Regions from separate parts of the Pantoea sp. X-Soil-TKNS-1211 genome, predicted to be linked through region 1. Evidence: predicted binding sites of a transcription regulator. Region 1 holds the regulator's gene; the other holds the start of a gene.
What was found. The regulator CRP, encoded in region 1, controls carbon source genes, mostly activating them, when cyclic AMP is high. The targets are predictions, from matches to a motif close to ATGTGANNNNNNTCACAT.

Region 1 (4,014 bases):
CCAGCAGGCGCAGACGAGCCGAGATGACTTTGGCATTCCAGCGAATCACCGCCTCGGCATGGCTCTGTTCCACCAGCTTTTGCACTTCTTCCGGCTGATGCAGGCTGACGGAGATGTGTTCTTGCAAATCGAGCGCCACCTGAAAGGCGCGCGTCAGGCGTTTATGGCTGTTATCACGGCTGGCCGACAACATATGCATCTGCTGATAACAGGTGGTGATCAGATCGACCGCTTTCTGCTGGCGTGCCAGCAGCGGCGGCAATGCTTTCTCCGGGTCAGTCAGCTGCGTCAGCAGGGTATACTTGGCATCGCAATAATCCGCCAGCTCACGGTACAGCAGGCTTAGCGACTCGCGCATTGGCTGCTCTTTCCACAGCCAAAACCAGAACCAGTTAAACAGCCCGTACCACAAGGTGCCACCGATATAGAGAAGTGGTGGCACCCAGACAGGCATGCGTCCCACCAGGCTCAGGGTAAAGATGGAGGCGATCAGTGTGGCGGGTAACAAACGGCCATGCAGCGGGCTGATCTCACCGGTCACGCCCACTAACAACGGCAGCACCAACAGAATCAACGGCAGAGGGACGTGATAATCCGTCAGCCATTGAATCAGAAAGCTGCCGGTCGCAAACAGGGAACCGCCAATAATCAGGCGTTTAAAGAAGCGCTTATGCGGCGTATCGAGGCCAGCGATGTTGCAACAGGCGGGTACTAAGGAAAACAGCAGGCCTTTTTGCAGGTCGCCAAACAGCCAGCCGAGAGCCACGGGCAGGCACAGCACCAGCGTTTGCCGCAGGGCGTAGTTAACTTCGGGATGATAGATGATTCGACGCCACATCAGCTCATCGCAGACAAAAACGGCGCGATGCTGCCATCACGCCGTGGGTGAGAAGAAATTAGCGGGTGCCGTAAACGACGATGGTTTTACCATGTGCGGAGATCAGGTTTTGATCTTCCAGCATTTTCAGAATACGGCCAACTGTCTCACGTGAGCAGCCGACGATCTGACCAATTTCCTGACGGGTGATTTTGATCTGCATCCCGTCCGGGTGGGTCATGGCATCAGGCTGTTTGGCCAGATTGAGCAGCGTCTGCGCAATGCGACCGGTCACATCAAGGAAGGCAAGGTTGCCTACTTTTTCTGATGTCACCTGCAGGCGACGTGCCATCTGCGCCGAAAGACGCATTAAAATATCCGGGTTTACCTGAATCAGCTGACGGAATTTTTTGTAGGAAATTTCAGCCACTTCGCAGGCAGTTTTAGCTCGTACCCAGGCACTACGTTCCTGACCTTCTTCAAACAGGCCAAGCTCGCCGATGAAATCCCCCTGGTTGAGATAGGAGAGGATCATCTCTTTGCCTTCTTCATCTTTGATCAGTACCGCAACGGAACCTTTCACGATGTAGTAGAGCGTTTCCGCTTTCTCACCCTGATGAATCAGGGTGCTTTTGGATGGATATTTGTGAATATGGCAATGGGACAGGAACCATTCGAGTGTAGGGTCTGTTTGCGGTTTGCCGAGAACCATTCGCTATTATCCTCTGTTGTAATCGTGCCCAAAACACAGGGGGCAGTTTTCCCTGTCAGGCGGTGAAATCGTAGAGCGCTTCCTGTAAAGGAAAATTATTCGGGTGGACTCTTAAGCCAGGCTTCTGATTCTTCCCGCCTTCGTCTATTGCGACGAAAATATTTTCAGCACTGTTTGTAGCACAGCTTTTGCTAGCTGTCTTCTGTTGTCTCGCTTCAGCAAAAGGGCGATTAGTCTGGATTGCTGTTTCTCAGGTGAAAGCGTACTCTGGCGGCAAATCAGCCGATTCAGGAGAAAGAATAATGCAGGCACGGGTTAAATGGGTGGAAGGGCTTACCTTTCTCGGAGAATCCTCATCAGGTCACCAGATATTAATGGATGGCAATTCGGGCGACAAAGCACCGAGTCCGATGGAGATGGTGCTGATGGCGGCAGGCGGTTGCAGCGCGATTGACGTAGTGTCCATCCTGCAAAAAGGGCGCAACGATGTGGTGGATTGTGAGGTAAAACTCACCTCCGAACGTCGTGAAGAAGCGCCACGCATTTTCACACTTATCAACCTGCATTTTATTGTCAGCGGCAAAGCGCTGGGTGATAAAGCGGTGGCGCGGGCGGTTGACCTGTCGGCAGAAAAATATTGCTCGGTGGCGATTATGCTGGGTAAAGCAGTAGAAATCACCCACAGCTACGAGGTTATCGAACTCTAGCTCGAACGTAGCGGCGCGATTCATCGCGCGGATTTTTCCCGCAGCGCGCACCATCTTGCGCGATAAATCGCGCCGCTACATTATTCGATCCGTTTGCCTTCAATCAGTCGCTGCACCAGCGGCGTCATAATCAGCTCCATCGCCAGCCCCATCTTGCCGCCGGGCACCACCAGGGTGTTCATATGTGAAATGAAAGAACCCTGAATCATCGCCAGCAGATAGGGAAAGGCAATGCCTTCCAGCCCGCGAAAATGGATCACCACAAAGCTTTCATCCAGCGACGGAATTTCACGCGCGGCAAACGGATTGGAGGTATCAACGGTCGGCACGCGTTGGAAGTTGATATGGGTACGTGAGAACTGCGGGGTGATGAAGTTGATGTAGTCCTCCATCGAACGCACCACCGAATCCATCACCGCTTCGCGGGAATGGCCGCGCTCGCTGGTATCGCGAATCAGCTTTTGAATCCACTCAAGGTTGACGATCGGCACTACGCCCACCAGTAAATCGACATGTTCGGCCACGTTGTGCTGCTGCGTCACCACGCCGCCATGCAAGCCTTCATAGAACAACACATCAGTGTTTTCCGGCAGCGGCTGCCACGGGGTGAAGGTGCCTGGCACCTGGTTCCATGGCACGGCTTCGTCATAAGTGTGCAGATATTTGCGCGACTGGCCGAGACCGGTTTTACCGTACTGCCTGAAGGTCTGCTCCAGCAGGCCAAAATCGTTCGCCTCTGGCCCGAAATAGCTGATGTGGCGGCCAAGATCGCGCGCTTTACGGATCGCCATATCCATTTCAGGGCGCGTGTAGCGGTGAAAACTGTCACCCTCCACTTCCGCAGCATGCAGATTCAACTGCTGGAATATTTTGCGAAAGGCAAGGCTGGTGGTGGTGGTTCCGGCACCGCTGGAACCGGTGACGGCAATGATCGGATGCCTGGCTGACATAACAAAGCTCCCTGTGAAGTCCGGCGATGAGCATTGTTAGCACGAAAAGCCGGGATGTGCATTAGCCGCGAAATTCACCGCGGGCCATGATATTGACGGTTTCGTGCAGTTCTGACCATACCAGCACCGCGTCACCGCGCTCCAGCTGGTGACGTACATCAGCGACTTTTTGCGCCAGACTGCGCTCCTGTTCACCGTAGTCGGTGCCTTCGCGTAACACAAAGGCTTCAATCAGGTTTTCCAGCGTTTCGGGGTCGAGTTGTTGCCACGGAATAATCACGATCACACATCCAGATAAGTTGATAACCACTGCGGCACACGTTGTTCCAGCCACATTTGCGGGCGTAGCAGTGTACCGCCGACAAAGCCAACATGGCCGCCTTGTTGCGTTAGCTGATATTGAATCGAGGGCGATAGTTGCTCCGGCTGCGGTATCACCGCGTCGGTCATAAAGGGATCATCCTTAGCATGGATGATCAGCAGCGGTTTGCGCACGCCGGTCAGCAGCGGCATGGCGCTGGCGCGATGATAATAATCGCCGGCATCAACAAAACCGTGCGCCTGAGAGGTGACGGCGTCGTCAAAGTCACGCAGACGGCGCAGGGCGCGCAGTTGACGTAAATCCACCGGCAGCGTGCCGGGCCAGGCTTTCAGCTTGCGTTTGGCGTTCTTTTTCAGCTGCGTCAGCAGGTAGTGCTGATAAAAACGTGAGAAGCCATTCTCCAGTTTCTGGCTACAGGGTTCCAGCAGCAGGGGCGCAGAGATCGCGACCGCTGCATCAAGGGGCGCATCATGCCCCTCCAGCCCGGCCAGACACGCCAGCATATT
Region 2 (4,014 bases), on a different replicon from region 1:
TTGCGCTGATTGTTGATCTCGTTGAAGGTCATCCAGTACTTCACTTTGTGTTTATAGCGCTTCAGCACCACTTCGCTGTAACGCACAAACAGGTCGATCAATTCACGGTTCAACCAGCCGCCGTACTGCTTCACCAGGTGCAGTGGCATCTCAAAGTGCGACAAGGTGATCACCGGTTCGATGCCGTGTTTCAGCAGTTCATCGAACATCGCGTCGTAGAACTGCAAACCTGCTTCGTTCGGGGTGAGTTCATCTCCTTTGGGGAAGATGCGCGTCCAGGCAATCGAGGTACGGAAGCATTTGAAACCCATCTCGGCAAACAGCGCGATATCTTCTTTGTAGCGATGATAAAAATCAGTCGCCAGATGATTGGGGTAGTGTTTCCCCGCGATCACACCGTCGGTGATTTCGCGATCCACCCCGTGTGCGCCACCGGTCAGCACATCGACGATGCTCGGGCCTTTCCCACCCTCGTTCCAGCCACCTTCCACCTGATGGGCCGCCACAGCACCGCCCCATAAGAAACCTGCGGGTAATTTGTCAGACATAATCCTTCCTTTATGTAGATTAACGACGTCTTGCGACATTAATGTGTTTGGGTTTTGCTCAATTCCTGCACCGCGCGGTGCAGATAAATCAGTTCTTCTACCAGGTCACGGCACAGCATGGCGTTCATCAGATGATCCTGCGCATGCACCATGATCAGATTGACCGGAATTTTGCCGCAGCCTTCATCCGCGCCAATCAGTGAAGTTTGAATTTTGTGCGCTTCGCGCGCGGCCTGGCTGGCATTTTCCAGCATGGCATCCACCACGCTCCAGTTGTGTTTCCGTGCCTCCTGCAAAGCCTGCATCGCTGATGATCGTGCTTCTCCGGCATGGATAATCAGTTCCATCACCGTGGTTTCCATATCGTTCATCACTTCATCTCCTCTGCCAGGGTTTCATGGGCCATCTCCGCTTCCTGTTGCAGCAGCTGGCGTTCATACATTTTGAAGAAGGGGTAATAAATCAGAGTGGACAAGCCAATCAGGAAGATCACCAGCACCACCGCACGCCAGTCCCAACCGGTGGACCAGGCCGCGCCAATCGGTCCGGGCGTGGTCCAGGGGGCGAGGGAAATCACATGGTTGATCAGATTGGTGCGCGTGGCCGTCCAGGCGATGATGGCATTCAGCAGCGGCGTGGTAATAAACGGGATAAACAGCAGCGGGTTCATCACCACCGGCGAGCCGAAGATAATCGGTTCGTTAATATTGAACATACCGGGCACCAGGCCGAGACGCCCGATAGAACGCAGATGCGCAGAGCGACTGCGCAGGTAAAGAATGACCAGTCCCATGGTCGCACCAGAACCCCCGACGGTAATAAAGAATTGCCAGAACGGTTCGATAAAGATCTTCGGAATCGGCTCTCCGGCAGTTAATGCTTCCTGGTTGAGACCCAGATTACTCAGCCAGAACGCCTGCAAAATACCACCAACAATCGCCGCACCATGGATACCGGCGAACCACAGCAAATGGCACAGCAGCACGGCGATAAGTACCGCCGGCAGGGAATCTGCTGCCGAGATAATCGGGGCAAACACCGCCATAATCGCCTGTGGAATTAACAATCCGAAATGACTCTGCATAAACAGATTCAGCGGATAGAGCGTCAGGAAGATCACCACAATCGGGATCAGCAGATCGAAGGACTGGCGGATTTTCGGCGGCACCTGCTCCGGCAGTTTAAAACCGATGTTGTACTTGACCAGCAGGTGCATCACTTCGGTGCAGTACAGGCTGATCAGAATGGCGGTAAAAATCCCCTCCCCCCCAAGTGAAGCGACGGAAAGTGTCCCATCCTTCGCGGGAGCAGCCACCACCAGAAACGTCATCAACGAGAGCAGCGCCGCCATCAGTCCGTTCATTTTGTAGCTTTGCGCCAGGTTGTAGGCAATCGCGCCGGTGATAAACACCGCCATAATGCCCATGGTCATGTTGTAGGGCATCATCAGTTGATCGTTGTATTGCTTGACGATGCCCAGCCACCACTGAGCAAACCCCCACTGGCTGGTTTCACTGAATGGAGGATGCGAGAACAGCAGCATAAAAGAGCCAACAATTAAAAATGGCATCGACGCAATAAAACCGTCTTTAATCGCCACCACATGCCGCTGCGAGGAGAGCCGCGCGGCAATCGGGCTGATACGATTCTCGATCACCCCAAATAATGAATCAGCCAGTGTGCTCATTAAACCCCCTTGTGGGAATCAATCAGGGAAAGGGCAGATTTCAGAATTTTTTCACCATTCAGCATACCGTAATCCATAGTATTAATTACGGTGACGGGTTTATTAAATTCTGCGGCGCGTTGTTGGAAATCCGTGAGCTTGTATTTGATTTGAGGACCGAGCAGACAGCAGTCGTAATCGGCGATTTTATCCCTGAACTCCTCCATGCCAACCGCCTCGATACGGGCCTCCAGATTCAGCTGCACCGCAGCCTTTTCCATTCTCTGAACCACCATGCTGGTGGACATTCCTGCCGAGCAACACAATAAGATTTTAACCATGACACCCTCCTTTTTTTCTAAATTCTTACGCGTCACTCGCCACATCTGCAACCGGTTACAGATTCAATTTATCTTTTTTGTGATCTATAACTCAAACGAAGTATTCGGTTATTTTGTGATGAAGTTAAAATAATCTGCAACCGGTTTCAGATTATTCCATCATCAATATGTTTAATTTTAGTGGCATAGATAAAATGTTATTTTCAGGCGAGCTTTTACTGTTAGCGGGATTATTGGTTACAATAGGCAGGTGAGCTAACAAGGAACATGAATGATTACCATGCTTGATGTTGCCCAACGCGCAGGCGTTTCGAAGGCAACCGTATCCCGCGTGCTGGCCGGACACAGTTATGTGTCCAAAACGGTGCGCGACAAAGTGATGCAGGCAGTCGACGAGATGGGATATCGCCCCAATCTGGTGGCGCGTAACCTGGCGACCAACCGTTCGCATAGCATTGGCCTGATGGTGCCCAACACCCTCTATCATGGGCCGTTTTTCAGCGAACTGATGTTTCAGGTGGCGACGCTGACCGAGCAACTTGGCTCCCAGTTGATATTGGCCGATGGTAAACACAACGCACAGCAAGAACGTGACGCGATCCACTTCCTCATCGACAGCCGTTGCGATGCGGTGATCATTTACCCGCGCTATCTGAGCGTGGAAGAAATCGACGCGCTGATCCCCACCCTGAGCAAACCCCTGATCATCCTGAACCGTCGACTGAAAAAGTTTCCCCAATACTCCGTCTGTGCCGACCATGAGAAAGACACCTTTGATGCGGTGAATTATTTAATTCACCGTGGGCATCGCGATATCGCGTTTATCAAAGGGATGGGCAGCTCACACACCGGTCTCAGTCGGTTAAAGGGGTTTCAGGCCGCGATGACCCTGAATAATCTGCCGATGGCACCGGCGTTAATGCTGGATGGTTGCTGGACCATGGCAAGCGGCAAACAAGCCGCTGAAGAGTTGCTGGCACGCAAGGTGACATTCTCCGCCATTGTCGCCAGTAACGACGATATGGCCATCGGTGCCGCCTCTGCCCTGCACAATGCTGGCAAGCGGATGCCGCAGGATGTTTCCCTGCTTAGTTTCGATGATATTCCGATGGCCTCCTACACCATTCCGGCGCTGACATCGGTGCATGTCCCGATGGCAGAAATGGTCTCCAGCGCCCTAACGCAACTGTCAAAAATGCTGGATGGTGAAGAGGTTGCCGCGCTGCCCCTGATGTGTGGCGAATTGATTCATCGACAATCCGTCTGTGATGGCCCCTATACTTAAGTAAAACGTCGTGCGCATCACAATTCATCATTAACCGTTCGGGATTGTTTTGACAGAACTTTGCCGCTGACGTTAGAACTGTCGTCAGGCGTGTAACTGGGTAACCAGGCAAGACCTGAAGCTCGTTTCCAAACTGGAAGCTGGCTTCAGGTTTTTTTTTGGCAAAAAAAGAGG

Region 2: the regulator CRP is predicted to act here: its motif matches at 2,669-2,686, upstream of AC6I8W_RS28075 (PTS sugar transporter subunit IIB).

What each region holds. Positions count from the first base shown of each region.
Region 1 is NZ_AP035953.1:4,012,829-4,016,842, reverse strand. It holds gene AC6I8W_RS19010 (YccS/YhfK family putative transporter) at 1-838, opposite strand, end outside; gene crp (cAMP-activated global transcriptional regulator CRP) at 897-1,529, opposite strand; gene AC6I8W_RS19000 (OsmC family protein) at 1,832-2,236, shown strand; gene AC6I8W_RS18995 (phosphoribulokinase) at 2,317-3,186, opposite strand; gene AC6I8W_RS18990 (YheU family protein) at 3,248-3,466, opposite strand; gene AC6I8W_RS18985 (hydrolase) at 3,469-4,014, opposite strand, start outside.
Region 2 is NZ_AP035957.1:298,026-302,039, forward strand. It holds gene AC6I8W_RS28060 (6-phospho-beta-glucosidase) at 1-548, opposite strand, end outside; gene AC6I8W_RS28065 (PTS lactose/cellobiose transporter subunit IIA) at 587-919, opposite strand; gene AC6I8W_RS28070 (PTS sugar transporter subunit IIC) at 919-2,235, opposite strand; gene AC6I8W_RS28075 (PTS sugar transporter subunit IIB) at 2,235-2,555, opposite strand; gene AC6I8W_RS28080 (LacI family DNA-binding transcriptional regulator) at 2,827-3,840, shown strand.